Regions from separate parts of the Halomonas sp. GD1P12 genome, predicted to be linked through region 2. Evidence: predicted binding sites of a transcription regulator. Region 2 holds the regulator's gene; the other holds the start of a gene.
The links. The regulator FNR, encoded in region 2, switches genes on or off when oxygen is low (the NO sensors DNR and NnrR bind a similar motif). The targets are predictions, from matches to a motif close to TTGATNTANATCAA.

Region 1: kdgD (5-dehydro-4-deoxyglucarate dehydratase) is a predicted target of FNR. The motif match lies at 13,152-13,165, and genes of this name have one in related genera.

Annotation. Positions count from the first base shown of each region.
Region 1 is NZ_CP107007.1:858,291-873,791, reverse strand. It holds gene OCT39_RS04080 (NAD-dependent epimerase/dehydratase family protein) at 1-725, opposite strand, end outside; gene OCT39_RS04075 (TRAP transporter large permease) at 834-2,114, opposite strand; gene OCT39_RS04070 (TRAP transporter small permease) at 2,118-2,654, opposite strand; gene OCT39_RS04065 (TRAP transporter substrate-binding protein) at 2,715-3,707, opposite strand; gene yiaK (3-dehydro-L-gulonate 2-dehydrogenase) at 4,646-5,656, opposite strand; gene OCT39_RS04055 (aldehyde dehydrogenase (NADP(+))) at 5,799-7,376, opposite strand; gene OCT39_RS04050 (tripartite tricarboxylate transporter permease) at 7,534-9,048, opposite strand; gene OCT39_RS04045 (tripartite tricarboxylate transporter TctB family protein) at 9,084-9,590, opposite strand; gene OCT39_RS04040 (Bug family tripartite tricarboxylate transporter substrate binding protein) at 9,685-10,623, opposite strand; gene OCT39_RS04035 (glucarate dehydratase family protein) at 10,692-12,032, opposite strand; gene kdgD (5-dehydro-4-deoxyglucarate dehydratase) at 12,130-13,047, opposite strand; gene OCT39_RS04025 (tripartite tricarboxylate transporter permease) at 13,305-14,810, opposite strand; gene OCT39_RS04020 (tripartite tricarboxylate transporter TctB family protein) at 14,810-15,322, opposite strand; gene OCT39_RS04015 (Bug family tripartite tricarboxylate transporter substrate binding protein) at 15,349-15,501, opposite strand, start outside.
Region 2 is NZ_CP107007.1:642,344-657,844, forward strand. It holds gene OCT39_RS03040 (response regulator) at 121-783, shown strand; gene OCT39_RS03045 (NahK/ErcS family hybrid sensor histidine kinase/response regulator) at 1,047-4,985, opposite strand; gene OCT39_RS03050 (hypothetical protein) at 5,073-5,582, opposite strand; gene OCT39_RS03055 (sodium:solute symporter family protein) at 5,708-7,501, opposite strand; gene OCT39_RS03060 (DUF4212 domain-containing protein) at 7,506-7,769, opposite strand; gene OCT39_RS03065 (putative nucleotidyltransferase substrate binding domain-containing protein) at 8,442-10,256, shown strand; gene OCT39_RS03070 (DNA polymerase III subunit epsilon) at 10,261-10,908, shown strand; gene ttcA (tRNA 2-thiocytidine(32) synthetase TtcA) at 10,990-11,892, shown strand; gene fnr (fumarate/nitrate reduction transcriptional regulator Fnr) at 11,900-12,640, opposite strand; gene hemN (oxygen-independent coproporphyrinogen III oxidase) at 12,671-14,080, opposite strand; gene OCT39_RS03090 (sulfite exporter TauE/SafE family protein) at 14,205-14,903, opposite strand; gene ccoS (cbb3-type cytochrome oxidase assembly protein CcoS) at 14,900-15,103, opposite strand; gene OCT39_RS03100 (heavy metal translocating P-type ATPase) at 15,100-15,501, opposite strand, start outside.

The DNA of each region.
Region 1 (15,501 bases), 220 kb from region 2:
CCCTGATCCTTCGCCTCGGTTTCCTCGCGCCAGGGCTCGGAGCTATCCCGGGGCACCCACCCCAGAAAACCGGCGTGGGTATTGTCCCACCACTGTTCGGCGTTGTTCGAGGCGCCGTAAACGACCGTGTGCCCCAGACGTGGCGTCGTGAATGCGCGCTTGAGCAGGCTGACGAAATCCTCGAGGCTAAGCCAGGTCGCCATCATGCGGGTATCCGCCGGCTTTTCGAAACAGGAACCAATACGAACGCTCAAGGTTTCGACGCCGAACTTGTCGTAGTAAAGGCTTGCCAGGTTTTCGCCAAAGCACTTGGATACGCCGTAAAGCGAGTCGGGCCGTTGGGGCACCTGATTATCGATTCGCTGATGGCGCTCATAAAAGCCGATCGTGTGGTTGGAGCTGGCAAACACGATACGCGGTTTGCCGTTGAGACGCGCCGCCTCAAAAAGACTATAGGTCCCGGCGATATTGATGTTCAGGATATCCTGCCACGGGCTCTCTACCGACATACCGCCAAGATGGATAATGCCATCGCAGTCGCGCACCAGCTCCGTGACAGCTTGCGGGTCGCTTAGATCGGCCTGAACGAGCTCCTCATGGGGTTCGGCATTATCGAGCGGGGTAATATCGGAAAGGCGAACGTGGCTTGCAAGCGTTTTCAGATGTGGGCGCAGACTTTTACCCAAGCCCCCAGCGGCTCCCGTGACCAGTAAACGATTCAACATGCTGACTCCTCGTAAAAATGGATGTGACGTCAAAGGCGATACACGCGCTGTCAGGCGTTGCCGGGAAGCGCCATGATGCGCACACCACGGGCCCCCGGCGCATTGGCGTTATCTAAAAAGACCGGGAAGCGTCAGCGACACTGCCGGAATATAGGTGACCAACATCAGCGCCACGAACAGCGCCAGAAAGAACGGCCAGATGGTGCGTACGGCGTGCTCGATCTTGATCTTGCCAATGACGCAGCCGACGAACAGGCACGATCCGACTGGTGGCGTACACAGACCAAGCCCAAGGTTCATCATCATGATGATACCAAACTGAATCGGGTCCATGCCGAACTGCATGGCCACGGGCAAAAAGATCGGCGTACAGATCAGGATAAGCGCCGCCATATCCATGATCATGCCCAGAATCAGGAGGATGATGTTGAGCATCAAAAAGATGACCAGCGGCCTGTCCGAAATGGAGACCAGCCCCGTGGTCAGCATTTCGGGCACGTTGTAAAGCGCCAGCAGATACGAGAAAGCAGATGCACACCCCACCAGAATCATGACCAGTGACGTGGTCTTGACCGACTGAATGACGGCCGCCCTGAAGGAGGACCACGTTAGCTCACGATAGACCAGTGCCGTCACGACAATGGCGTAGATCGCTCCAAAAGCGCCGGACTCGGTCACGGTCAGAATACCCGATAGCACGCCGCCCACAATGATCACTGCGGTCATCAGTCCTGGAAGCGATGCCACCAGACTCAGAAACAGCGCCTGCCAACCCGGAAAAGCCTCACCTCGATAGCCACGCTTCACCGCGACGATATACGCCGCGACGGCCAGGCTCAAACACATCAGAATACCCGGTACGATCCCGGCGATGAACAGCTGTGTCACCGAGATACCGCCACCGGCGGCCACGGCATAAAGGATCATGTTGTGACTGGGAGGAATCACCACCCCGGCAACCGACGAGGTGACGGTCACGTTAACCGCATAATCGGCGTCGTAGCCTTTCTCCTTCATGACCGGAATGAGCAGCGAGCCCAGCGCTGACGTGTCGGCTACCGCCGACCCGGAGATACCGCCAAACAGCATCGAGGAGCTGATATTCACCATCCCGAGGCCACCGCGCATCCGCCCCACCATGGCCGAGGCCAGCCGCACCAGCCGCGTCGATATCCCACCGTGGAGCATCAACTCGCCGGCGAATATGAAAAACGGGATCGCCAGCAGCGAAAAAACCGAGATACCGGACAGAATGCGCTGAAAGGCCACGAACAGCGGTAACCCTTCATAGAGAAAGGTCGCCACCGCCGCCAGGCCTACAGCGAAAGCAACCGGCGCCCCGGCGATCAGGCCCAGAAAGAAAAGTCCAAACAGTATCAGAAGCCCCATGGCTCAGGTCCTCTCAGTAGAGCGAGACATCAATCGTTTGCCGATATCGGCGGCGGCGAATAAGGCAATCAGCACGCCGCAGATCACCAGGGGGGCGGCGCGATAACTTTCCGGCAGTCCTATCATGGGAATGGCACGCTGCGTGTTGGTCATGACCAACTGCCACCCTTGAACCGTCATGAACGCACCAAACGTCAGTACGAACAGATCAGAGATGTGGTGCATCAGCCCACGCAAAAGCGGCGGAAAACTCTCACGGATAAAATCGATATTAAGATGGCTGCGATACCGTACCCCGGCGGCAGCCCCCAGGCAGGTGATGTAGACCACCAGCACCAGGGACGTCTGCTCGACCCAGGTCGGAGTATCGTTGAGCACGTAGCGCCCGAACACGAGCCAGCCGAAAATGAAGATCAAAACGACCAGCATGAGGCCGGCCACGCCGACGCAGAGACCGGCCACTCCATCCAGCGTGCGATCGAGTGAGCCTTTTGAGCCCCGGACCTTCTGATCGCTCGGCGTTTCAGTTTCTATACTCACGGCACCGTCCCTTTTATCTCCCGGCGGCGCCTGGCCGCCGGAAAACGATTCAACGAAAGATTACTGAGCGGCGCGAATCTCTTCGATCAGCTCGCCGGTGCCGGGGTTGTTGGCGATGAACTCTTCGTACATCGGCTCCATCAGCGTCTGGAAGGCCTGTTTGTCGTCGACTTCATTGATCTCGACGCCGGCATCCAGAACGATCTGACGGCTCTCTTCAGAGCTTTCGACCCACAGCTCACGCTGCATCTCGGAGGCTTTCATGCCTTCGTCGCGAACGATCTCCTGGTCTTCCTCGGAGAGCGCGTCCCAGCTCGCCTTGGCCACGCACAGACACTCGGGAATGATCAGGTGCTCGGTGAGCGAGAAGTAGCCGGCGGCTTCGTAGTGGTTGCTGGATTCAAACGACGGGTAGTTGTTCTCGGCGCCGTCCAGAACGCCGGTGGTCAGACTCTGATACACCTCGCCGTAGGCCATCGGGGTCGCGTTGCCGCCGAGCGCTTCCATCATCTGCACGTAGAGGTCATTGTTCATGACCCGAACCTTCAGGCCGCGAACGTCTTCCGGCGTACGGATGGGACGCTGGGTGTTATAGATGCTGCGAGCGCCGGAGTCGAACCAGGAGAGTACGACCAGGCCCTTGTCCTCGAGCGCATCCGCGAAGCGCTCACCGATTTCGCCATCCATGACTGTGTGCATGTGATCGACGTCGGTAAATAGAAACGGCAGCGAGAAGACGTTGGTTTCGGGCACGATCGGCCCCATCGGGCCCATGTTGAAGTTGGCGAAATCGAGCGCGCCGTTGCGGGTTTGCTCGATAGCGTCGGACTGATCGCCCAGTACGCCGTTGTTGTAAACACGCGGTGATACGCGCCCTTCCGTGCGCTCGTCGACGGCCTCGGCGAACGCTTCAAGCGCCACGGTGTTGGGGTAGCCATCCGGGTGAATATTCCAGCCGCGCCAGTCATCGGCCTGAGCTGAAACGGCGGCGGCCAGAAGGGTCACGCTGGTAAACGCCATGACCGTTTGACGACGGATTGATGCTGTTTTCATCGCTTGAAACCTCTTTTTATGTCGTTGGTTTTACAGCTTCCATTGAGCGAGCTGACTCATCAGACGCTCGACGCAGGCAGGGGGTATATCCACTTGCCTATCGATGCAGACGGCTTGCATCGACTATCTTGCGAAATCGTGATGGCATCTGGCGTCATGCCTACAAAGCCTTTTGCGAGTATTTTTTGGGGAGGTTTGGTAAACACTGCCCCAATTTCGTTATTCTTGGAAAAAGGTTTACCAATCAAATCATTGTGAGAGGCTTTTGTAGTACATCATACAAAGAACATGAATCAAATTAGCCAACATATTTTTTCGCGGCAAGTAGAAAAAAGTCTAAATAGACTAAAGTTTCAAGGTTCTCCCCCCTACCAAAGTAGACTCCTCTGCCCCCAATCAAGAGTAAGCGCTTTTTTTAAGGTTTAATGCCAAGCCCCTGATTTGTGCTATCGCTTTTAACCAGTAAAAAGTGATCGATCAAAACCGATATTAAAAATTCGGCGAGCGTGACGAGTCGCGATCGCCGCCGATCAAAAGAGAATTTTTAAAGCGCTCCCTAACGTCGAGATATTTCATTCAACAGGATAAAGGTCGCAGCAAATCTACAAGTACTCTGCTTCGTTAAAACGTGGCCGCGTAAAACATAAACGATCGATCAGGCATAAAAGCGCCTTGATTCAATCGTCTTTTTTAAAACAGCGTCGATCTGAAAACCGGCTCGCCCGCACGCGGGTTATATATCAAAGCGAACGACCCGGTTTGGATCTCAGACACAATGTGAGTTAAAGCGTGGATTAAAACGTGAATTAAAAGAGTTGCCTACTATTACCGAAAACGATCGAGTCGCCGTAAGCGACTCGTCCAACCGGTTTAACGTCTTGCTCGACGGTGCGGATGTAGGTCAAAAGCCGGGGCCGCCCAACGCCAGGTTCTGTCTGCTACTTCGCCAGCTGACACACACGCTGCCAGGTGTCCTCGTCCAGAGAGAGCGTTACCGATGAGGCCTGGCGGCGACGGTAAGTCGCCTCGCCGGGCCAGCGTACGGAGGTGCCAGGCCTGGCCGGAGTCGCGTTACCCAGATGCGCCTTGATGCTCGCCACAATCGCCTCGCAGGTCGCTTGACCGGACATTTGAGCCGGGTCGAACACCATGAAAATCTGGCAGCTCCCTCCCCCGCTTCCTTTCTCGACTCGATCGATCGCAGGCGTTGCTCGCCCGTTGGACAGCAGCGCCGCGAGGGCATCGAGCAGAACGGCAAGCCCGGATCCTTTCCAGTAGCCAGTGGGGAGCAGTCTGCGCGTGGCAGCGATCGCGCCCGGGTCGCGACTCAGCTCGCCGCGTTCATCGAAGCCGCCGTCTACTGGCAGGAACTCGCCGGCCGAGGCCAGCGTTTGAAGCTTGCCATAGGAGAACTGGGACATTGCCATATCGAGCACCAGCGGACCTTCTGCGTGGGGCACGCCCATGACCAGCGGGTTGTTACCGATGGAGGGCGACGAGGCGCCCCAGGCCGGCATGCAGGACTCGGTATTGGTCCACATGAGGCTCGCAAAGCCCTGCTCGACGGCGTGCCAACCGTAGCTGCCGCCGCGCATCCAGTGGGTGGTGTTACGCAGCGCCACCAGCCCCATTCCGTGCTCTTTAGCCAGCGCAATGGCCCGCTCGGTGGCGTATAGCGCATTGATGACGCCGATGCCCATGTGCCCATCCAGCACCTCGATCGCGCCGAGCGCATGCACTTTCTCGGGTGATGCGTTCACGTCGACCCAGCCTTTTCCCACGTACTCGATGAACCGGGGAATACGGCCAATGCCATGGGAGTGGACGCCGTCTCGCGTGCTCTCGGCGTGAAGTCGCGCGCAGACCCGGGCATCGTCGGCCTTGAGCCCCGCCTTCAACAGCGCTTTTTCGAGCGTATCGCGCAAGGTATCGAAACTGACGTCGGCCATGACGGCTCTCCTGTATCCTGTAATCGTTATTTTGTCGTCAATCAAGGCATGGCTTCGCGCCTGTTTCCGCTCGATATGACCTAAAAAGGCCACCCGAAGGTGGCCTCGATGACATCAACGCAGCATCCAGCGAGTGCGTTGATTACTGCTCGCGCTTACCGTCTACCAGACGACGCAGCTTGAGCGGGTTGTCGTTTTTGATGGCTTCGGGCAGCAGGCCTTCCGGCAGGTCCTGATAGCAGACCGGACGCAGGAAGCGGTGGATCGCAGCGGTACCCACCGAGGTCGTGCGCGAGTCGGACGTGGCCGGGAACGGGCCGCCGTGAACCATGGCGTCACACACTTCGACGCCGGTCGGCCAGCCGTTGACCAGAATACGGCCCGCCTTGCGCTCGAGCGTGGGCAGCAGCTTGCGCGCTGCGTCCAGATCGGCATCGTCCATCTGAAGCGTTGCGGTCAGCTGGCCTTCGAGATGCTCGGCGACCTTCATCAGCTCCGCTTCATCGGCGCACTCGACCACCAGCGACGTCGAGCCAAAGACTTCGCCCTGAAGCGCTTCGCTTGAGAGGAAATCCTGAGCGCTGGTCTTGAACAGACCCGGCTGGCACTGGTTGGGGCTTTCGCCCTTCTGACCACGCGCCACTTCCTGCGCCTTGCCGCTCTCCTGCAGGCTCTGAACGCCCTGCTCGTAGGCTTCGAAAATGCCGGGCGTCAGCATGGTTTGCGCGCCGCTTTGCTCGACGGCCTCGCCTGCCGCTTTCAGGAACGCGTCAAGCGCCGGGCCCTTGAGTGCAATGACCAGACCCGGGTTGGTGCAGAACTGACCCGCGCCCATGTTGAGCGAGCCAACGAAGGCCTTGCCCATCTCCTCGCCGCGCGCCTTGAGCGCCGCCGGCAGCGGGAACACCGGGTTGATCGAGCTCATTTCCGCGTAGAAGGGAATGGGCTCCGGACGCGACTGAGCGGCCTTCCAAAGCGCGATACCGCCGCTGCGCGAACCGGTGAAGCCGGCCGCCTTGATGCGCTCGTCGCTGACCAGCGCGGTGCCGACTTCACGGCCCGAGCCGAACATCAGCGAGAACACGCCTTCCGGCAGACTGCACTTCTTGACCGCCGCCTGAATGGCGCGGCCGACCAGCTCGCCGGTTCCCGGGTGAGCGGCGTGCGCCTTGACGATCACCGGGCAGCCCGCAGCGAGTGCAGAGGCGGTGTCACCGCCGGCCACGGAGAAGGCCAGCGGGAAGTTGCTGGCGCCGAAGACCACGACCGGGCCCAGCGCGATGTGACGCTGGCGCAGGTCGCCACGCGGCATCGGCTGACGATCCGGCATGGCCGGGTCTACGCGAACGTCCAGCCACTCGCCGGCGCGAACGGTTTTAGCGAACATGCGAAGCTGGCCACAGGTACGGCCGCGCTCGCCCTGAATACGTGCCTGGGGCAGTCCGGACTCCGCCACGGCACGCTCGACGAGTGCATCGCCCAGCGCTTCGATTTCGTCGGCGATGGTTTCGAGAAAGACAGCGCGGTCTTCAAGCGACGTTTCCCGATACGCATCGAAAGCATCCCATGCAAGCTGGCAGGCTTGATCTACCTCTGCTTGCGTACCGCCAGCATAGCCAGGCTCCAGCCGCTCATTGGTAGCCGGATTGATGGCCTGAATGGGATCACGAGAGCCCTTGACGGCTTTCTGTCCGATCAGCATTTCACCTGTTAGATTCATCTTGCCTCCTGCGATGAGAGTGGTTTTTCTGGCTGTCTGACGCATCCGTCAGACAACCCAAGCGAGCTCATGATCCTTCCCGAAGACGAAAAGTGTAGCTCACAATCGAACGCGTGTAGTTTAACAAACCCGCACGCGGGTAATTGGCATTGAGTGACTAATCGCCGCCCTGCTCGGACGCCACGCGTGCCTGGCTCGAGCGATAGTTTTGCCACAGGGTCAGCGCCAACAATCCAAGCGCCACGACCAGAAACGCCAGACTAATGGGGCGTGTGAAAAAGGGCGTCCAGTCCCCCTGGAAGGACTGCAGCCCACGGCGCAAATTGGCCTCGGCAATGGGCCCCAGAATGAGCCCCAGAATCACCGGCGCGGTACCAAAATCGTAGCGATTGAGAAAATACCCCAGCACGCCAAAACCAAGCATCAGATAGAGATTGAAAACATCGCCATCGACGCCGTAAACGCCGATGAAACAGAACACCAGAATGGCCGCCAGCAGCTGTTTTCTAGGCACCATCAGCACGCGAATGAACAGCTTGATGCCCAGACACATAATCAAGAGCATGAAGATGTTCGCCGCCAGGTACGCCAGGAAAATGCCGTAAACGGTGCCACTTTGATCGGCAAAAAGTAACGGCCCGGGCGTAATGCCCTGGATCATCAGGCCGCCCAGCAGCACCGCCGTGGCGGCTTCGCCGGGAATCCCCAGCGCCAGCGTCGGAATGAGTGCCCCGCCCAATAGCGCGTTATTGGCGCTTTCGACAGAGACGATGCCCGGTGCGTGCCCGGTGCCGAATTTATCCGGCGTTTTCGAGAACCGCCGCGTTTGATCGTAGGCGACCAGCGAGGCAATACTGCCCCCGGCGCCGGGTATCGGCCCGACCACCGACCCCGAAACGATGCCCACCAAAACCGCTTTCCAGTGCTTCAACGTTTCGATGAACCGCGGGCGGGCAATATCGATCCGGTGAGTGCTCTGCTTCATTCGCTCGTTCGGGTCGTACTCGAAGGTATCCTTGAGTACCTGGGACACCGCGAACAAGCCAATCAAGGCGGGCAGCAGATTGACCCCGGTCAGCAGCGAGAGCTCATCGAAGGTAAAGCGCCCCACGCCGGTGATGGGGTCGGTGCCGATTGTTGAGATAAAAAAGCCGATGATACCGGCGATCAGCCCCTTGATCAGCGACTTGCCCGCCACGGACGCGATGATGACGAGACCAAAGATACTCAGAGAGAAGTACTCTGCCGGCCCGAACCGCAGGGCGAATTCGGCGATGGGCGGCGCCAGCAGGCTGAGAATCACCATGCTGGCAACACCGCCAAAGAAGGACGCCACGATCGCCAGACCCAGCGCCCGCCCTGCTTCGCCTTTTTGCGCCATTGGAAAACCGTCGAAGGTGGTCGCCACCGACGAAGGCGTTCCGGGAATGTTGAGCAAAATGGCGGGGATCGAGCCGCTGGCCCCTGCCCCACAGAGCGCGCCCAGCAGCATGCCGATTCCCGCAACCGGCGGCATGCCGAAGGTCACGGGTAACAGCAGCGCGATCGCCATTGCCGAGGTCAACCCGGGTAGCGAACCCATGATGATGCCCAGCAGCGTGCCGCCGGCGATCGCCAGCAAGGTGCTCAGCTGAAGCACCATGCCCAGGCCTTCGAGATAACCGGAAATCATGTAAGCCTCCTAAATATCAACTCGAGGATGTCCGGTCACGTCGGGAGCGGAATTTGGAAAAGATCGGTAAAGACGTAAAAAATACAGCCCGCCAGTACGACCGAGAAAATCAGTGCGAACAAAACCGACAGCCCTTTTTTCGGCGCCGACAGCGTCGTCCAGGTACCGCCAATCACGGTCAGCCCCATCACGCATAAAAAGATGAATAGCGCTGTGCTGGCGATGTAGCCAAGCCGTTCGAACGTATAGATATACGCAACGAGCGCGGCAATGATGAACCCCCACTGGGCCACACCGCGCGCCGGAGAAGTGGCGCTGGAAGATGGCTCGGCGCCACGTTTGCTCCGCCACTGCCGGGTATCCTTGATCAGGCAGGGAATGGCCAGAATAAACACGAGGGCAGACAGAAACTGCGGAAAAAAAGAGGCCGACAGATCGCCGGGTATGTCGACGTTGGGCAAGGCCGACGCCGCGACGAACGCACTGGCCGACACGATCAGCAGGAAAATATCAAACAGCGGCTTTCCAATATCACGTTCCATACGATTACCTGGCAACTTTTATACCCAAGCGAGAAACGCCTGGTACAGCCACGCTGTCAGGCACGGGGTGCCCAACAGCGCATGGGGGTCGCGATTACTGAGCCAGATCACCCGCGGCTTCGCGCATGATAGTGGCCGATTCATCGATAAAGGCGTCGAGTTCTTCACCATAAAGCGGTGCAAGCTCTGTCCCCAGATTGTTTGCCGTTTCTTCGTAGGAGCCGTCTTCGACGATCTGCTGAATGGCGGCGACCCACGCCTCTTCCACTTCGTCCGGCAGACCTTTCGGGCCTACGATGCCGCGCCATACGGTCAGCGTCAGGTCATAACCGGACTCCTGGAACGTCGGCACGTCTGGCAGGTTGTCGCTGCGCTCGGCGTAGGTGGTAGCGAGCGCGTCCAAGCGGCCCGACTCGAGCGCGGAGCGAAGCTCGGCACCGCCCAACACGACGGCTTCGACGTGCCCGCCCATGGCAGCGGAAATGGCTTCCGAGCCGCCCGGGTAGGGAATCAGGTTGAACGTGGTATCCGTACGATCGGCGATGGCGTTGGCGGTGATATAGGCCGACGAGCCAACGCCGGAAGAGCCAACGCGAATGGAGCCGGCCGAAGCCGCTTCTACCAGGCTTTCGAGATCCTGGTAGGGGCTGTCGCTGCTGACCGCGACCAAATAGGGCTCTTCGACGATTTTGGCGATGAAATCGAAATCATCGTGGGTGAACGCCACGTTGCCCATCGCCTCGAGTGTGAGCATCGCGTTGCTGGCTGCCAGCAGCGTGTAGCCGTCCGCCGGCGAGGCAACGGCGCGCGACATGCCGACCGCACCACCGCCACCGGCGATGTTACGAATCACCAGCGTTTGGCCCAGCTGCTCTTCGATCAAGGGCTGAAGCGCACGCACGAACGTATCGTTACCACCGCCGGCAGAGAACGGTACGATCATGCTGATGTTTTTGGTGGGGTAATCCGCAGCCGCTTGGCCTGCGGCCACCATCGTGATGGCGAGCGTGACACTACCGAGTAGCTTTTTCATTGTTGATTGACCTCTTACTCAGGTTGAAAAACCCGGATAGTGAGCGAGTCATATCCGGGCATCGACGGTTAGCGAACCAGCGCCGGGCGCTTGGGATCGAACGTCCATCCGTCGATCAGGTACTGCATGGCCGTGGCATCGTTGCGGCCACCGGCGGGTAGGCTGCGATAAAGCGCGTGGGCTTTCTCGATTTCGGCCATGTCGATGTCGATGCCAAGCCCTGGCGCATCGGTGACCGCCACCTGGCCGTTTTTGATTTCCGGCGGATTGTGCGTCAAACGCGCATCGCCTTCCTGCCAGATCCAGTGCGTATCCAGCGCCGTCGTGCGCCCAACCGCGGCGGCACCCACGTGGGCAAACATGGCCAGCGAAATATCGAAGTGATTGTTGGAGTGGGAACCCCAGGTCATGCCATGGTCCTGGCATAGTTGCGAGACGCGCACCGCGCCAGACAGCGTCCAGAAGTGCGGATCCGCCAGCGGAATATCGACCGAGCGCAGCATCAGCGCGTGCGCCATTTCACGCCAGTTCGTCGCCACCATATTGGTGGCCACCGGCAGGCCCGTTGCATGACGGAACTCGGCGAGAATCTCGCGGCCCGAGAATCCCTGCTCCGCCCCACACGGGTCTTCGGCGTAGGCGATGACGCCATGCAGGTTCTTGCACAGCCTGATCGCTTCCTGAAGTGACCAGGCGCCGTTGGGGTCGATCGTGGTGCGCGCTTCGGGAAACGCGTTGTGTAGCGCGGTGACCGCCTCGATCTCCTGCTCGCCGGGAAGCGCCCCGCCCTTGAGCTTGAAATCCTTGAAGCCGTAGCGGTCATGAGCCGCTTGCGCGAGTTCGACGACCCCCTGCGGGGTCATGGCCGCCTCGTCGCGCAGGCGATACCAATCGTGGCTCAGCCCCTGCGTACCCCGCCGGAAATCCAGCGGTGTCGAATGCCCTTCTCCGATAAAGAAGAGATAGCCCAGCACATCGACCGCGTCGCGCTGTTTGCCGTTGCCCAATAGCTCCGCCACGGGCACGCCCAAAAACTTGCCCATCAGGTCAAGCAGCGCGGCTTCAAGGGCGGCGACGGCGTTGATGCGAAGCTCGAACGTCCAGGAGCCCTTGCCAAAATCCTCGAAGTCAGCGCTCTGGCCATCACGGTTGAGTGAGGCGACCAGCGAGCGCAGCTTGCCAAGGGACTGACCCACGACCAGCGCGCGCGCTTTCTCCAGCGACTGTTGAATCGTATCGCCGCCGGGTGCTTCACCCACGCCAACGTTGCCGGCGCTATCCGTGAGGATAATCAGGTTACGGGTGAAATACGGGGAATGGGCGCCACCGATATTGAGCAGCATGCTGTCACGCCCGGCAACGGGAATGACACGCATGTCGGTGATAGTGGGCGTATTGGGGGTGGGCATACACGTCTCCATCGATCCATGCGCGCATGAACCATCATTTGCACTCGCCGGGCAACAACGGGCAGGCCGAACTACCCGGCGATTTTTTTTCAAACGCTTAGAGCGACTTGGCGTTCTCGACGAGCTTTTTCAGCTGACCGACTTGATCGCTGTTGGGCATGGTCAGCGGCGCACGTACGCGGCCACCGGGGTAGCCCACGATGTCAGCGCCGGCCTTGATCAGGCTCACCGCGTAGCCAGGCGTGGTGTCGCGCAGCGTGACGAACGGAATGAAGAACTCGCGCGTGGCCTTGGCAACGAACTCGCTGTCGCCCTGACGCAGCGCCTTGTAAAACTTGACGGCCATGTCGGGTACGAAGTTGAAGACCGCAGACGAGTAGGTGCTCACGCCGATCGCCAGGTACGCTTCGGCGATGATTTCGGCCGTCGGTACGCCGCCCACGTAGCCAAGGCGGTCGCCCAGCGTCTTGATAGTGATGTTGAGCGCCTGCATGTCGCCCTTGCCATCTTTCAAACCGATCAGATTGTCGCACTGGTCGGCCAGCGACTTGACGGCGTTGACGTTCAAATAGCCGTTGGCGCGGTTGTAATAGATAACGCCCAGGTCCGTCGACTGGCAGACGCTCGCCGCATACTCGACGATGCCTTCCTGAGAGCACTCGGTCAGGTAAGGAGGCATCAGCAGGATACCGTCGGCGCCGGCTTCCTGAGCGATCTTCGCGTGCTGCTGGGCAAGCTCGGCGCTTTGGCCGGCACTGGCGATAATCGGCACGTGGCCACCGATCGTTTCGACCGCGACTTCGACGATTTCGCGGAACTCGTCCAGGGTGATGTTGAAAAACTCGCCCGTACCACCGGCGACAAACAGCGCAGAGACTTCATACTCCTTCAACCACAGCAAGCGCTTGCGATAGCTGTCGGCATCGAATTTGCCATTGGCATCGAAGTCGGTCACCGGGAATGACAGCAGGCCATCGGTAATGGAGGCTTTAAGCTCTTGTTTAGAAAAATTCATTACAAATCCTCTTGTTAGTTTAGCAAGCTAACGTAGCTGACGATGGTGCAATGCCCCAACGCAGGGCGCTCGAAACGAGGGCAGCAGCAGTATATTGGTGCATCTTGTCATACATCATACAAATACACCTCTAGACTTTAGGCTAATCCTTCATGAACTCAAAATGAGTCCTGGTATTTTCCCTGGCTGACCGGCCGATCGCTTCATAATACGGCTGTAGTAGCTCGACAAGGCGCTTTTCATGGAACACCTAAAGGCTAATACTCGGCGCTTACGGGTACCCGCTTCTTTCGAAGCGCTGACACGATCGACCAAACGATCAATGCAGCGATCATGGCGAAGAAAGCGGCGCTCACCGGCCTCTCGAGGAAGACCATCAAATCGCCACGGCTAAGCAGCATGGCGCGACGGAAGTTCTCCTCCATCATCGGCCCCAAAATGAACCCGAGAAGCAAGGGCGCCGGCTCGAACCCCAACAGTAAAAACAAACATCCCATCACGCCAAACAGCGCGACCAGCACGATATCCATGTTCGAGTAATTAATGCTGTAAACGCCGATAACGATGAAAAGAATGATCGAGGGATAGAGAATCGGATAGGGTATCTTCAAAAGCCTTACCCACAAGCCGACCATCGGGATATTGAGAATCAAAAGCAGCACGTTCCCAATCAAAAAGCTGATGACCAGCCCCCAGAAAAGATCCGGACTATCGGAAATCACGTTGGGTCCAGGCGTAATGCCATGAATCAAAAGCGCCCCCAGCATCAGCGCCATGACCGCATCGCCGGGTATCCCCAGCGTCAGGGTAGGAATGAACGCTGACTGAGCGGCGGCGTTGTTGGCGCTCTCCGGCGCCGTGATTCCTTCGATGGCGCCCTTGCCAAATTTTTCCGGGTTTTTCGAAATTCGCTTTTCCACGGCATAGGCGATGAACGACCCTATCGAGGTGCCGGTTCCCGGCAATATACCGATGCCCGTTCCAATGCCCGTTCCCCTCAACATCGGGAAAATGCTCTCCTTGATATCGCGTCGAGTCGGCAGTAGCGATTTGAACGTGATCTTTTTGTCGTCTTTTATCTGGATCACTTTGCCAACGTTGGCCACCACCTCGGTGACGCCAAAAATGCCCATGGCAATGGCAACGATATTCAGGCCGTCATAAAGAAACGTGAAACCAAAGGTGTAGCGCTGAAGCCCGGTGCTTACATCGGTCCCCACCACGCCCAGGATGAGGCCGAACACGACCGCAGCCAGCCCTTTTGCCGGGTTGCCCTGTACGAGAATCGCGGCCGCCACCAGCCCTAAAAGCATCATGGCGAAGTAATCGGCCGAGTTGAAAGCGACGGCGAAGTTGGCCAGCGGCGGGGCGAAGGCGGCCAGCACGATCACGGTAATAAAGCTTCCCACGAACGACGCGATCGTCGTCATGAATAGCGCAACGCCGGCCCGCCCGTCCTTGGTCATGGGATACCCGTCAAGGCATACCACCGACGATGAAGGCGTACCCGGCAGGTTCAACAAAATAGCGGCCGTCGACCCTCCGTATTGAGCGCCGTAATAAATACCGGCCAGCATGACCAGAGCCGTCGTGGCGGGCACGTAGTAGGTGAGCGGCAGCAGCATCGAGATGGCGGCCAGATGCCCCACCCCGGGAATGACGCCGATCAGCATCCCCACGGTGACGCCCAGCGCGCAGTACATGAGATTTTCGATGGTAAAAGCAACAGAGACCCCGAGCGCCAGGTTATTTAAAATTTCCATTAGAAACTCCAGGGAAACAGGCGAATGGGCATGTTAAGGCTCAGGATAAAGACGAGGTAGGAGATCAAACACAGCACCAACCCCAGCGCGGTGAGCTTGATGGGCTTGAAGGTTTTTTCACTAAGACCGCATAGATACACCAGCATCATGGTCGCCAGGAAAAGCCCCGCCGGCCTCATGAGCAAGGCGAAGACCACGATCGCCACCGTGATGCATACCAACGCTCTCACATTGAGTTTGGGAAACGCGGTTGCCGTTTTAGCCGACATTGCCATGGTGACAAGCCCAAGAACACAAAGCGACATGCCAAGAAAACGGGGAAGATAGCCGGGCCCCATGCTCCTTAGACTGCCCATGTCATACGCCTGCGCCTGCCAGAGAACGAGCGCCGATATGAGCAGGCAAACGAGCCCTGCCAAAAAATCGCGGTTGGTAAATATATGCATGGCGCGCATCTCGTATCCAAAAGAACGTAGCCAAGGAACAATGCCCTGCTCTTTCAAGCAGGACATGTTTGAGTCAGTTCACAGGAACACGATTACTGACCGATACCCGCGCTTTCAATGAAGCTTTCAAGCTCGCTTTTCTGCGCCGTCATCCACGCTCGCAGCTCGTCAGGTGACTCGGACGGCCTGGCTTGGCCACCCTGCTCGGCGATTTTCGCTTGAAGCTCTTCGGTCGACAGGATGGC
Region 2 (15,501 bases):
GTGATAAATTGTGCGTGGTGGTGCTTTTGTATCTCAAAGCCCATGGGGTACCATGCTTCAACCGAATGAGCCAGTCGCTGCGGCGAAGACTTCCCGCGCTCGTGGAACCGGAGGAATATCATGGCAGTAGCCCATAAGTTTATCGTCGCAGACGATCATCCGCTGTTTCGGGCAGCGCTCACCCAGGCGTTGCGTCAGTTGGCTCCCCAGGCCGAGATCGTCGAAGCCGATACCATGGACGCTACGACCGAGGCGGTCAGCCGACACCCCGACGCCGACCTGATTTTGTTGGATTTGCATATGCCCGGTGCCCACGGCTTCTCCGGGCTGATCCAGCTGCGCGGTCACATGCCGGATGTGCCGGTCGCGGTGGTCTCCGGCAGCGACGAGCCCTACGTGGTTCGCCGCGCGATCGATTACGGCGCCTCCGGTTTCATTCCCAAGTCCTCGTCGCTTGCGCTGATCGCCGAGGCGGTGGGCGAAATTCTGCAGGGTGAAGTGTGGTTGCCCGAAGCGCTGGCGGGGATTCTGGAAGAGACCAGCGAGGAGGAGTCGCGCTTTGCCGAGGCGATCGCCTCGCTCACACCGCAGCAGTTTCGCGTGCTCAACATGCTCACCGAAGGGTTACTCAACAAGCAGATCGCGTTCGAGCTCAACGTGTCGGAAGCCACCATCAAGGCGCACGTCACCGCGATTTTGCGCAAGCTCGGCGTCCACTCGCGCACCCAGGCCGTCATCGCCGCCCAGAAGCTCGAGGTCGAGCCGCCGAAAGTCGAATCCTGATCGAGATCGCGCCTTCAGAGAGCCTCGCTTATGGTCGCCATAAGCGAGGTTTTCTTTTGTGGCAAGCAAAAAGTTGCGCCGCGGGCTCGAGCAACCCTACGCGGGGCGCTGTGAATACTTCCCTGTACGCTACTTTCGCCATCTGACCGACATGGATGTCGGGAATGCCGAAAATGCAGGAGCGCTTTTCGGCCCTGGCGAAAAACCCCCGCTACGGGTTACTCGAGCCCGCTACCTCCTGGCTTACTCCTAATACGCAGCACTCAATCTCTGGCCCGACTCGCCTGCAGCGTCCGTGTCAGAAGCGCTCTGAGCGCCGCGGGTTTGACCGGTTTCAACAGCAGCTGATAGCCCGAGCGCTTGACCTCCTCGGCGACCTCCTCGGTACGGTCGGCGGTGATCACGATGCCCGGCACCGCGCCCGCCAGCCGCTCGGAGAGCGCCTCCAGCGCCATCAGCCCGGTGACTTCGTTATCCAGGTGGTAGTCCGCCAGAATCGCGTCCGGGTCGCCGTCCATGTTACGCAGGATCGACTTCGCCCCGCCGATGCTGGTGGCGGTGAAGACCTCACACCCCCACCCGCCGAGCATCGCGCTCATGCCCTCGAGAATCAGCGTTTCGTTGTCGATACAGACCAGTCGAGCACCAGCGAGCTTGTTGCCGCCGCGCCGAGCGGGCGCCTCGCTCGTCTCCGGCGCGGCTTCCCTGGCGGCCACGATCGGCACGCTCACCGAGAACACCGTGGCCACGTCTGGCCAGGAGCGCACCTTGATCGGGTGATCCAGCACCCGGCTCATCCGGTCAGCGATCGAAAGCCCGAGCCCCAACCCCTTTTCGCTCTCCTTATGGCGCGAGACCTGATCCAGGCGGCGAAACTCCTGGAAGATTTCGGTGAGCTTGGATTCGGGAATGCCCGGGCCGCTGTCCCATACCTCGATATTGATCCGCTCGCCCTGGCGGCGACATCCCAGCAGCACCCGGCCCTGCTGGGTATAGCGCAGCGCGTTGGACAAGAAGTTCTGCACGATGCGCCGGAGCATCTGCGGGTCGGAGTCGACCCATAGCGCGGTGGGCACTACCTTCAAATCCAGCCCCCGCTCATCGGCCATCACGTCGAACTCGGCGCGCAGCGGACGCACGATGTCCGCCAGCGCGAAGTGGCTGCGCCGTGGGGTCAGCGCCCCGGCGTCGAGCTTGGAGATATCCAGCAGCGTACCCAGAAGCTCCTCGGCGGCCTGCAGCGAGTTGTCGATATGGCCGATGGTGCGCTGGGTGCTGCTTTCGGATTCGTTTTGCATCAGCGCCGAGGTGAACAGGCGCGCGGCGTTCAAGGGCTGGAGCAGGTCGTGGCTCGCCGCGGCCAGAAAGCGGGTTTTCGAGGCGTTGGCGTCCTCGGCGACCTGCTTGGCCTGACGCAGTGCGTTTTCGGCCTCGGCGCGCACACGGTTCTCCTGACGCAGCGCCGCGTTGGCTTTGGAGAGGGCCTGGGTGCGCTCGCGCACGCGCTCTTCCAGCGTCTCGTTGGTCTCCTTGAGCGCAATCTCCGCCTGGCGGCGCTCGGTGATGTCCTGGTAGAGCGCGAAGAAGCCGAGAATCGCCTGGCTGTCGCCGAAGTGGGGCGTGTAGGTCACGAGCATATAGCGCATGCTCGACTCCACCCGCATCGATACCTCGAAGCTGACCCGCTCGCCGCCCAGCGCTCGGCGTACCCAGGGAATGCGCTCCTCGGCCTGCTTGACCGGCAGCACGTCCTCGAAGCGTTTGCCGATCACCGCGTTGCGATCGATGCTGAACGCCTGCTCGTAGGCGCGGTTGGTAAACAGATACCGGCTCTCCTTGTCGAAGTAGGCGATCAGCGCCGGCACGTTGTCGGTGTAAATACGGATGTTGTTTTCCGAGCGGATCAGCGCCTCTTCGATACGCTTTTGCTGGGTGATGTCCTGGTAGGTGTAGACGAAACCGCCGCCGGGCATCGGCGTGCCCTGTACCTCCAGCACGCTGCCATCCTGACGGTAGCGCACGTAGCGGTGGGGCTGGCCCTTGCGAATGTTGGCCATCAAGAGCTCGACGTGCTCTTCCGGATCACCAGGGCCGTACTCGCCGTTGTGGGCGTTGTAGCGAAAGATGCGATCGATCGGGGCACTGACGCGGATCAGGTGGTCGGGAAAGCGGAACAGCTCCAGATAGCGCTGGTTCCACACCACCAGGCGCAGGTTTTGATCCACCACGCTGATGCCCTGATTGATGTTCTCGATGGTCGCCTGCAACAGCGCCCGGTTGAACTCCAGCACCTGAGAGGCCTCATCGACGATCGAGATGACGTCCGAAATCCCGATGCCGCGGCCCTGTAGCGCCGAGTTCACCACGATGCGCGCGGAAGAGGCGCCGAGTACCGAGGCCAGAAAGCGCTCGGTGAACTGGATCACGTCGATCGAGGCGCGGGTACCGCTGTCCAGCGGCTTGCCGACGCGCCGGGCGTAGTCCTCGAACGCGCGCTCGACCTGGCCGGCACCCAGAAAGCGCTCGCACAGCACTTTCAGATCGCCCACCGTGGTCGCCCCGGTCCAGGGGCGGTTGACCGAGGTCTGCCGGGTCTCGACGCTATCGACGAACAGCGAGGCCTGAATGCGTTCGACCACCCGCTGGGAGCTCACCTGAGAGACGAAGATGTAGCAAAAGAGATTTACCCCGAGCGAGAGCATCACGCCGTGGGTGAAGCTGTCGCCCAGATTCAGTCCGAAAAGCGCCACCGGCGAGAGCCAAGCGATGCCCAGCGGCCCCCCGACAAGCCAGGCCGTTGGCAGTACGCCGGCATTGATCATCGCCGGCATCAACAGGCTATACGCCCAGATCGCGAAGCCCGCGTTCATGCCGACAACGACGCCCAAACGGTTGCCGCGCTTCCAGTAGAGCCCGCCGATCACCGCCGGGGCGAACTGGGCGGCGGCGGCAAAGGAGAGCATCCCGATCGAGGCCAGCGACGTGAACTCGACGATCAGCTGATAAAACCCGTAGGCCAGCGCCAAAACGGCGACGATGGTCAAGCGACGGGCGCGCAGCACCAGCCGTCCGTAGTCACGGGCCTTGGTATCGAACCAGCGCAGCCGGAAAAGCGCCGGAATGACGATCTCGTTGGAGATCATGATCGACACCGCCACCGCCGCGACGATCACCATGCCCGTGGCCGCGGAGAAGCCGCCGATAAAGGTTAAGAGCGTCAGCCACGTGTGATCGGAGGCCATGGCCAGCGCCAGCACATAGGTGTCCGGCTCGACGCCGGTGTCCGAGAACAGATAGAGCCCGGCGGCGGCCAGCGGCACTACGAAAAAGGCGAAGGCCAGCAGGTAGAGCGGAAACAGCCAGCGCGCCTTATTGGCATCGTCGGGGTGAATGTTTTCGACCACCGCAACGTGGAACTGGCGCGGCAGACAGAGAATCGCCAGCATCGCCAGCAGCGTTTGCGCCCAGAAGCTCTGGCCAAAATCCTGGTTGGCGAGCTGGCGCTGAAGCGCCAGCTCGCTTTCTGCGTGGGCCATCAGGCTCCCCAAACCGTCGAACATCCCCCAGGTCACGAAAGCGCCCAGCACCACGAAGGCGAAAAGCTTCACCAGCGACTCGAAGGCGACCGCGTGGATCAGGCCCTCGTGGTGCTCGGTGGCATCGGTATGGCGGGTGCCGAACAAAATCGCGAACACCGCCATGACGATCGCCACGTAAAAGGCGGTGTCGTTGAAAAGCGCCCCGGTCGGCGCGTTGTTTTCGGTCAGCACGCTGAAGGTGGTGGAGACCGCTTTTAACTGAAGCGCGATGTAGGGCAGGGTACCGATCAGCGCCACCAGACTCGCGAAGGCCGCCAGCGACTGGCTCTTGCCGTAGCGCGAGGCGATGAAGTCGGCGATCGAGGTGACGTTTTGATGCTTGGCCACGCGAATCATCTTGGCCAACACCGGCCAGAAAAGCAGAAAGGTCAGAATCGGGCCGACGAAGATGCTCGCAAACGACCAGCCCGCGGTAGCCGCCTGGCCCACCGCGCCGTAAAACGTCCAGGAGGTGCAGTAGATGGCCAGCGCCAGGCTGTAGATGATCGGCCGGCGGCGGCTGGCGCCTCGCGTGCGCGCGCGCCGGTCGCCAAACCAGGCGATGCCGAACAGCACCGCGATGTATAAAAGAGAGACCGCAACGAGAAGCCCGCCGTGAAACATGCCTTTCTCCTGCTCTGAGCCACGCCGGGCTAGTCGTCGAAGCCGCCCAGTTTAGGCCAAATCGCCCGGCGCGTCAGGCGCCAAACATCAGGCGCCAGGCTCGGCGCAGGCGCGCTGTAAAAGCGTGGAGTCACGGCGCAGGGTGCGAAGCCCCTCGCGGTCCGGGCGCTGATTCGCCTTGAAGAGTGGCACGAGTTCGCGGTTGTCGCAGTTGAGCAGATACCCCTGGGGAATCACGAGGTCGGTATGGCGGCGCTCGAAGTGGTAGAGCATGAATTCCGCCACGTCGCCGCTGCGCGAGAGGCTGTCGCGGTCGAGCACGCTAAAGCGGGTGGTCATCGGAAACGCGAACGTCCAGGGGCGCCAGATTTCGGTGCCCGCGGCGCTGTCGATGACCTCGGCGGAGGCGGGCAGTTGCGCCTTTTTGTGATCGAACCAGCTGTACTCCACGTGAATCTGATAGCCGAGCATGCCAAGCCCGGCCATGACCGGCACGATCCATTTGGGCAAACGATTGCCGGAGAGCTTGCGCAGTAGAAGGCCGATACCCGCCGCGGCCAGGGCGGCGAACACGGCGGCAACCAGATGCCAGATCATAAGCGTATTCCTGAAAGCGGTCGTTGAGTCGAATTCAAACGCGGCGGGCTTCCCGGAGGAAGCCCGCACGCGCCTTTCTTTTGTGAAACCTTTCTTTTATGAAACCTTGCGGCTTCGATTATGGCTTAGTGGTCGACGGCTGCACCAGCCCCTTTCGGATAGCGCACGCTTTCCACCAGCTCCTGGATCGCCAGGGGAGGCGGCGCGGTCACGCGCGATACCGCAAAGGCCACGGCGAAGTTGATCATCGCACCCACCGCGCCAAACGACAGCGGCGAGATTCCGATGAACCAGTTATCCGGCGTATTGGCCAGCATGTTGGTGCCGGGGATGAAGAACCAGCCAAGGTAGGTGAAGATATAGAGAAGCGTCGAGATCAGACCCGCCAGCATGCCGCAGATGGCGCCGGCGCTGTTCATGCGGGTGGAGAAGATCCCCATCATCAGTACCGGGAACAGCGAGGCCGCGGCGATCCCGAAGGCCAGCGCCACCGTCTGTGCGGCAAACCCTGGCGGATTGAGACCAAGGTACGTGGCGAGCAAAATCGCCCCACCCATGGAAATCCGCGCCGCCAGCATCTCCTTTTTCTCGCTGATGTTCGGATTGATGGTGTTCTTGATCAAGTCGTGGCTGATCGCCGAGGAGATCGCCAGCAGCAGCCCCGCCGCGGTGGACAGCGCCGCCGCGATACCGCCCGCCGCGATCAAGCCGACTACCCAGCCCGGCAGGTTGGCGATTTCCGGGTTGGCCAGTACCAGAATGTCGTTATTGACCGTCAGTTCGTTGCCCGCCCAGCCGCGCTCTTCGGCGGTGCCGGTGAAGCCTTCGCTGGTGTCGTTGTAGAACTGGATGCGGCCGTCATCGTTGACGTCGCTGTAGACGATCAGGCCGGTATCTTCCCAGGTCTGGAACCAGGCCGGGCGGTCGGCGTAGAGGATCGGCTCGGCGGCGGCCTCGTAATCCTCGACCTGACCGGTCATTTCCGGATACACCGTGGTCATCAGGTTAAGCCTGGCCATGGAGGCCACGGCCGGGGCGGTCAGGTAGAGCAGGGCGATGAACACCAGCGCCCAGCCCGCGGACCAGCGCGCGTCGGCCACCTTCGGCACGGTGAAAAAGCGGATGATGACGTGGGGCAGACCCGCGGTACCGATCATGAGCGACAGCGTGAACAGCACCATGTTGAGCTTGTTGTCCACATCGCCGGTGTAGTCCTGGAAGCCCAGGGCGTTGACCACGTCGTCGAGTTTCTGCAGAAGCGGCACGCCGGACTCGGTGTGGGTGCTGAACATGCCGAACATCGGAATCGGGTTCCCGGTGAGCTGCATGGCGATGAACACCGCCGGAATGGTGTAGGCGACGATCAGCACGACGTACTGCGCCACCTGGGTGTAGGTGATGCCCTTCATGCCGCCGAGCACCGCGTAGAAGAACACGGTGACCGCCGCAATCCAGATGCCCCAGGTGCTGGGCACTTCCAGAAAGCGCGAGAACGCCACGCCCGCACCGGTCATTTGACCGATAACGTAGGTGACCGAGGCGATGATCAGACACGCCACCGCGACCACGCGGGCGGTGCGGCTATAAAAGCGCTCGCCGATGAAGTCCGGCACGGTGAACTTGCCGAACTTGCGCAGATAAGGCGCGAGCAGCATGGCCAGAATCACGAAGCCGCCGGTCCAGCCCATCAGGAAGGTGGAGTTGGCGTAGCCGCCGGAGGCGATCAAACCGGCCATGGAAATGAACGACGCCGCCGACATCCAGTCCGCGGCGGTCGCCATGCCGTTGGTCACCGGATGAACGCCGCCACCGGCGACGTAGAAGTCCTTGGTAGAGCCGGCACGTGCCCATATCGCGATGCCGATATAGAGCGCGAAGGAGGCGCCGACGAACAGTAAGTTGATGGCAAACTGGCTCATTGGCTTACTCTCCCAGGCCGAATTTCTTGTCGAGCTTGTTCATTCTCCAGGCGTAGAAGAAGATCAGCGCGATAAAGGTCAGAATCGAGCCCTGCTGGGCGAACCAGAAGCCCAAATCCGTACCGCCCACCGGAATGGACGCCAGAAGCGGGCGAAACAGGATGGCGCAGCCGTAGGAGACGAACGCCCAAACGACCAAGCAGCCTGTGATCAAGCGAACGTTGGCCTTCCAGTAAGCAGCAGCGTTGGATTTATCATCTGCTATCATGGTGCTCTCCATTTATGATTTTAAGGTTGGAAAGTGTCCAAACGCGGCCAGCGCAAAGCGCCTGACCGTATCGAGCGATTAACGTGTTCCCTTTAAAGCGATTTTTATGCCGGGTTGGTGCCCGCCACCGAGCGTCAGATACTCCCTCCTTGCCACCTGACACGATAAGTCGTACGCCCTAAGGCAATGTTATCTTCAAAACTCAGGCTAATACTGGCCAATAAATGGAAAAAAGAAATCCAGACTTTGGTATCACGGACTAAAGGCGCTATTGGCAACCTGAAAAATAGCGCTAAATTACTCTATACAATGGCGTTTTGAAGACCCTTGAATACGACTTTGGTAAGGAGGCGACGATAGTCTATTAACCCAATTAATCTCATTTCAGTCGTTTTTATCGAGCGTCGCTACTCTTTTTTTAGAACGCTTTATTCAAACTCGACGCTTTTAAAAAGTATTTGTTGGGCGACGAGTTTATAGACTTTAGTAACAAGCGCGAGTAACCCGCGTTAGTCACAGGAAGTAGTCAGTCACAGGAAGTAGTAATAAGAACAATCAGCGCTAACGCCGCACTATCCGCGGGTATACACGGTTTAACCAGCTCGCATCACTGGTCGAACGTTTTCCCATTGTCGGATCCAGCGCGAGCGTGGCTTTTTAAGCAGGTGACGCATGATCGAGGTCGACCTTTCAAAACTGCCGTTTTCCCTGCTCGACGAAGCGGGCACGGCGCGGGTGCGCGACGGACTCGATCTCGCCTATTTCGATACCGGTGACGTCATTCTCGAGGCCGGTCAGCCCGGCGAAGGCGTTTTCATCATTCACAAGGGCGAGGTCGCCGAGCTCGACCCGGCAGAGCCCGCAGCCCGGACACGTATCGGCCACTACACCGAAGGTGATGTGTTCGGAGCGATCAGCCTTTTGAACGGCAAGAGTCGCTACCGCTTCGAAGCAGAGCAGGAGACGCTTTGCTACGTGTTGCAAAAGCAGACGTTCAGCGCGCTTTGTCAGCACTACCCGGCCTTCGAGGCATTTTTCCGGGAGACGCTTGCCCACAAGACCCAACTTTTGGCCGAGCGCCGCGCAGTGGACGGCATCACCATGGCCGGCTTCATGCTGGCGCGGGTGAGTGAGTGCATGCGCGCCCCGCTTGTGCTCGACGCCCGCGAGCCGCTCCAGCAGGCGGTGCATACGCTGCTGGCGCAGCAGGCCGACAGCCTGCTGGTAAGCGCAAAAGGCGGCTACGCCATGGTGACCAAAACGGATCTGCTGCGTGCGTTAGCGGTGGAGAAAACGCCGGCATCGACGCCGCTCGAGGCGCTGACGCCCACGGGGCTGGTCACCGTTACCCCGCAGCAGTACCTGTTCGAGGCGCTGGTGCTGATGACGCGCCACCAGATCGCGCGCGTGGTCGTGATGGACGGCGAAGCCCTGGCCGGCATCGTCGAGCTTCCCGACGTGCTGAGCTACTTTTCGAGCCGCAGCTACGTGGTGGGGCTTCAAATCGAAAAGGCCGGCGACTTGAAGGCGCTTGCCCAGGCGAGCCGACGCACCCCGGAGCTCGTGCGGGCGCTAATGGCCCAGGGGGTGAAGCTTCGTTTCGTCATGGAACTTCTGGCGGCGCTCAACGCCCGCATCCATCACAAGGCTTTCGGCTTTGGCGCGCCGGACGCCCCTACGCAGCGGTGCTGTCTGGTGGTGATGGGCAGCGAAGGCCGCGGCGAGCAGATTCTCAAAACCGACCAGGACAACGCCCTGATTCTTGCGGACGACGCCAGCTGGCCAGAGGCGTCGGCGGCGATGCAGGCGCTCACCCGTACGCTGGTCGAGCTGGGCTACCCGCCGTGCCCGGGTAACATCATGGTTTCCAACCCCGAGTGGGTCGGGAGCGTGGCGACCTGGCAGGCGCGGATCGAGCGCTGGGCCGAGAAGCGCGACGGCGACAGCCTCATGAAGCTTGCCATCATGCTCGACGCCCGGGCCGTGGCCGGCAACGCCGAGCTTGCCCGGCGCGTGCGCCAGGCGCTCTACGCGCGCTGCGCCGACGATGAGCTTTTGCTGAGCTATCTGGCGCGGGCGGCGCTGAGTTTTTCCACGCCGCTGACGCTGTTCGGCTCGTTGAAAAAGCGCGAGCACGGCATCGACATCAAAAAGGGCGGGATTTTTCCTATCGTGCATGGCGTGCGCACCATGGCGCTGGAGCGGCGCATCGACGCCGAAAGCACCTTCGAGCGCCTCGAGGCGCTGGTGGCCGACGGCCGGCTGGAACATCGCTTCGCCGAGGACCTGGGCGAGGCGCTGGCGCTTTTCAGCGAGCTTCGCCTGCGCCAGCAGTTGGCGGCCCCAAACGGCCAGGCGGCGCTCGCCAACCACGTGGTGGTGCAGAGCCTGTCGTCGCTCGAGCGCGACCTGCTGCGCGAGGCGCTGCACATCGTCAAGGAGTTCAAGGCGCGCCTGACCCACCGATACCACCTGGAGTACTCATAGCGGTATGCAATTGACGACTCGACACTTTTCACTCTTTGGCGGCTCGCTGCGTAGCTTGTTCAAGCGCGAGAGCGACCGCCGACGGCTGGCCGGTTCGCCCTTCGAGTGGCTGTTCCATCCTTATCTTGGCGAGGAGCTGGTGGCGCTGGCGTTTCGCTTCGCCCCGACCGATCCGATTTTGAGCGTGGCCGCAGTGGTGTTCAACGAGCGCCGCGTGCTGACCCAAAACGCCTGGGTGGCAACGCTTGCCGATCGCCACACGGTGGCAAGGCGTGCGCTGCGCCGCCACCAGGTGGAGCATCCGACCCCGGCGCTCATGGCGCCCACGGCGGAAAACATCGCCACGCTCGCCGAGTTCATTGGCAATCGTCCGGTCGTTGGGTGGGGGCTCGATCAAACGCTTGGGCCGGTCAACCGGCTGTTCGACCAGCGGCTGGGTTTCGAGCTGCCCAACGCCCAGGTCGATATCGAACGCCTCTACCAGCGCCGTCAGAAGCGCTCGTCGATCGACCCCCGGCTGGCGCCGGATCTCGACCAGGCGCTTCGCCATGCGCGGCTGACGCCCCCCGGTGCGACGTCGCTTCTGGGCGAGGCGAGCGCCTGCGCGCTTTTATACATGCGTCTTACGCGCGACGCCGCGCTCGAGGCGTGAGCGGCGCTCGACGTTATTGGGTGGGGGCGGGAGTCTTGATAGAATGAGCGCCTTATCCTCATCACCGGCAGTGCGTACACCATGCAGCAACCCGATCACTTCGACCCCGTCGCGTTGGAAGCTGTCGCGTCCAACGGTTCAGCCGAGCTTCACGACGTCAAACAGAAGCGCGAATTCAACAAGTTGCAGAAAAGGCTTCGGCGCGAGGTCGGCAACGCCATTCTCGATTACAACATGATCGACGAAGGCGACCGGGTGATGGTGTGCCTGTCCGGCGGCAAGGACAGCTACACCATGCTCGAGATTTTGCGCAATCTGCAGCGCAACGCGCCGGTGAACTTTTCGCTGGTGGCGGTGAATCTCGATCAGAAGCAGCCGGGGTTCCCCGAGCACGTGCTGCCGCGCTACCTCGACGCCCAGGGCGTGGAGTACCACATCCTCGAGCGCGATACCTACTCGGTGGTGAAGGAGAAAACGCCGGAGGGCAAGACGACCTGCGCGCTCTGCTCACGGCTCAGACGCGGCTCGCTCTACGGCTTCGCTGAAGAGATCGGTGCGACCAAGATCGCGCTGGGCCATCACCGCGAAGACATTCTCGAAACGCTGTTTTTGAACATGTTCTTCGGCGGCTCGCTAAAGTCCATGCCGCCGAAACTGCTCTCTGATGACGGCAAGAACATCGTCATTCGCCCGCTGGCTTACTGCAAGGAAGCGGACATCGCCGAGTTCTCGCGGCTGATGGAATTTCCGATCATTCCCTGCAACCTGTGCGGCTCGCAGCCGAACATGCAGCGCCAGGAGGTCAAGAAGATGCTCGCCGAGTGGAACAGGAAATTCCCGGGTCGGCTCGAAAGCATGTTCAAGGCGGTCACCAACGTGGCGCCTTCGCAGCTGGCCGACCGCGCGCTTTTTGACTTCCAGGGGCTCGAGGCCAAACAGGCCGAACTCAAGGCCGGGCGTATTTCGGCGCTCAACCTGGGCTGATCCAGCGTCAGTTTACCGCTTCCTCATCGGCCAGGGTAATGAGCCTGGCCATGTCCAGAATGTTCACTTCCCGCCCGGATACCGCGACGACCTGCTGGCTTTGAAGGCGGCTCAGAATGCGGCTGACCGTCTCGACGGCCAAGCCAAGGTAGTTGCCGATATCCGCCCGCGCCATGGAGAGGCGAAAGCTGTAGGGCGAGTAGCCGCGGCGGCGAAAGCGATCCGAGAGCGTCGTGAGAAAGGTCGCCAGGCGCTGGTCGGCGGTCTTGCGCGATAAAAGGCGCATCATGCGCCGGTCGTCGCGAAGCTCCTTGCTCATGCTGCGATAAAGCTGGGTCCTGAGTTCGGGAAGCTCCTCGGAAAGCGTGTCCAGATGCTTGAAGGGAATTTCGCACACGGTGGTGGTTTCCAGCGCAATTACGCTGCCCGGGTAGGTCTCTTCGTCGATGCCGTCGAGGCCCACCAGCTCGCTTGGCAGGTAGAAGTTGGTGAGCTGCTCGAAGCCCGAGCCTTCGCTGGTGACCTGCTTGAGACTGCCCGAGCGCACCGCAAAGACGCTCGAAAAACGCTCGCCCTGATGAAACAGCGCCTCGCCCTTTTTGAGCGGCGCGCGGCGGCGAATGATCGCGTCGAACTGGCTGATATCCTCGATCTGAAGCGCCAGCGGCAGGCACAGCGAGCTCAGGCTACAGGTCTGACAGCGAGGGGCTTGCAAAAGCGCCGAGCGCTGGCGGGCGGGAGTCGACATTACCATCTCCTTATAAACCGTAGGTGCCCATTATAGGATTCTTGAGTAGCGCTGGGCGAGCGGCGCCGACAGATGAGCGTCGAAGGCCATCGCCAGATGGCGGATCAACAGCCGACCGATTGGCGTCACGTTCAACACCGCGCCCGTGCGCTCGATCAAACCGTCACGTTCGGCCTGGGCGAGCCGTGACAGCGCATCAGCAAAGTAAGCCTCGGCGTCGATGTCAAAGCGCGCGCTGATCAAGGCCAGGTCCAGGCGCATATCGCACATCAGCCGCTCGATCACCGCGCGGCGAATCAGATCGTCCTGGCTCAAGCGAAGGCCCTTGCAGGTCGCCAGTCGCCCCTCATCGAGCGCCGCGGCGTAGTCGTCGAGCTTGACCGGGTTTTGCGCGTAAACGTCATCGATACGCGAAATGGCCGACACGCCCAGCCCGATCAGATCGCACTGCGCGTGGCTCGAGTAGCCCTGGAAGTTACGCGCAAGCGTGCCCTCGCGCTGGGCGATCGCCAGGCTGTCCTCGGGCAGGGCGAAGTGATCCATGCCGATATGCACGTAGCCCGCACTGGCCAGCATTTCGATGCTTTTACGCAACATGGCGAGTTTTTCGTCAGCGCCGGGAAGCTCGGCTTCATCGATGCGCCGCTGCGGCGCGAAGCGCGCGGGCAGGTGGGCGTAGTTGAAAAGCGAAAGCCTGGCCGGCCCCAGCTCGATCACCTGAGAGAGCGTATCGGCAAAGCGGCGCTCGCTCTGGCGTGGAAGGCCATAAATCAAATCCACGTTGAGCGAGCCAAAGCCGAGCCGGTGCGCCTCGTCCATCAGCGTTTCGGTCAGCTGCCTTGGCTGGACGCGGTTGATGGCGCGCTGCACGTCCGGGTCCAGGTCCTGCACACCCAGGCTCAGTCGGTTGAAGCCGAGCGACTGCAGATGGCGCAGGGTGAACACGTCCGCCTCGCGCGGGTCGATCTCGATGGCGTAATCGCGGTGCGGGTCGCTCGAGAGCCCGAAGCGGGCATCCAATCGATCGATCAAATCGCCCATTTGCGACAGCGTCAAAAAGGTTGGCGTGCCGCCGCCCCAGTGAAGCTGCTCGACCGGGCGCGAGGTGTCCACGTGGCGCGCGGCGAGCACCATCTCCCGGTCGAGGCGTGAAAGGTACGGCTCGGCGAGCTGACGGTTTTTGGTGGCGATCTTGTTGCAGGCGCAGTAGAAGCAGATCTTCTCGCAAAACGGGATGTGCACGTAGAGCGAAAGCGCCCGGCCGCTTGGGTTGCTGCGCGAAAGCGCCTGGGTGAAGTCATCACACGTAAAGCCGTCGTGAAAGGCCAGCGCCGTTGGGTAGGAGGTGTAGCGCGGCCCGCTCGTGTCGTAGCGGCGCACGAGCGCCTCGTCCCAAACGGGGGCAAAGGGGGCAGCGGTTGCGTGGGCGCAGGTCGGCATGGAGGCTCCCGGTCAGAGAAACGAACGCCAGGTTCGTTCGATGGCGGCCTAAAAGATACCCCGGCGCGCTTGGCGGCTTCTTGCGTCAGGTCAAGAAAGCCCGACAAACGCGCCGGGCAAACGCTCAGTGATGCGCCGCCTGGGGCCAGAGCGTCCCAAGCTGGTAGAGTGCGAAGCTGATGATGACGAGCGCGGCCAGGGTGCGGGTCGCGGGGTGGCGAATGAGGTTTGAAAGCGCTCGCGCGGCCAGGCCGGTAGCCAGCAGTGCCGGCAGCGTTCCCAAACCAAAGGCGCCCATCAACAGCGCCCCCTGGGCCGGGGCGGCGGTGGCCATGCTCCAGGCGAGCATCGAGTACACCAGCCCGCAGGGCAGCCAACCCCAGAGCGCGCCGAGCGCCACCGCCTGGGGCAGGCGCACCACCGGCATCAGCCGCCGGCCCAGCGGCTCGATGACGCGCCAAAGCCTTCGCCCCAGCCCTTCCAGCGCCAAAAGCCCCTTCCACCAGTTGGCGATATAGAGCGCCATGAGGATTAGCATCACCGCGGCGAAGGCCTCGAGCACCACTCGCGCGGCGGGGGCGAGGGTGACCAGCGTGCCGAGCACGGCGGCAAGTGTCCCGGCCACCATGTAGCTTGCGATGCGCCCGAGGTTGTAGCCCAGCATCAACCCGGCCATGCGCGCGGGGCGGCGCATGCTCGGCGGCACCGCAAAGGCCAAAGCACTCATGATGCCGCCGCACATGCCGATGCAGTGGGCCCCGCCGAGCAGGCCAAATACCCAGGCGGCAAGCAGCGGGGGTAGATCGAAGCCGGTGGGGTTCACCGGCGCGGCTCGTCGCGCTCGGCGGGCGCTTTTGCCCGGCGGCGACTGGGGGGTGCGGCCAGGTCGTCATCGAACAGGATGCGATGGGCGGGGCCGTCGAGGTCGTCGAACTGATCGTTGCTCACCGCCCAGAAAAATGCCCAGACGGCCAGCGCCAGCAGTAAAAGCGACAGCGGAATCAACAGATAAAGACTCGTCATGCGGGCTCCCAGTGATGAGCGGGCAGATGCTGACGGCGACCGCGCGCGCCGTGTTTCAGCCGCAGGGCGTTGCCGACGACCACCAGCGAGCTCAGCGACATGCCGAGCGCGGCAAGCCAGGGCGGCACGAGGCCGAGTGCGGCCAACGGCAGCGCCAAACCGTTGTAAGCGACCGACCAGGCGATGTTCTGGCGCATCACCCGGCGGGTGGCACGGGCAAGCGAGAGCGCCTCGACCACGCGGACCAGACGCGGGCTCAGTAGCAGCGCGTCGGCCCGGGTCTGGGCCAGATCCGTGGCGCCGTTCATCGCCAGCGCCACGTCGGCCCCGGCCAGCACCGGTACGTCGTTGATGCCGTCGCCGACCATCAACACCCGCTCGCCTTTGGTCTGTAACGC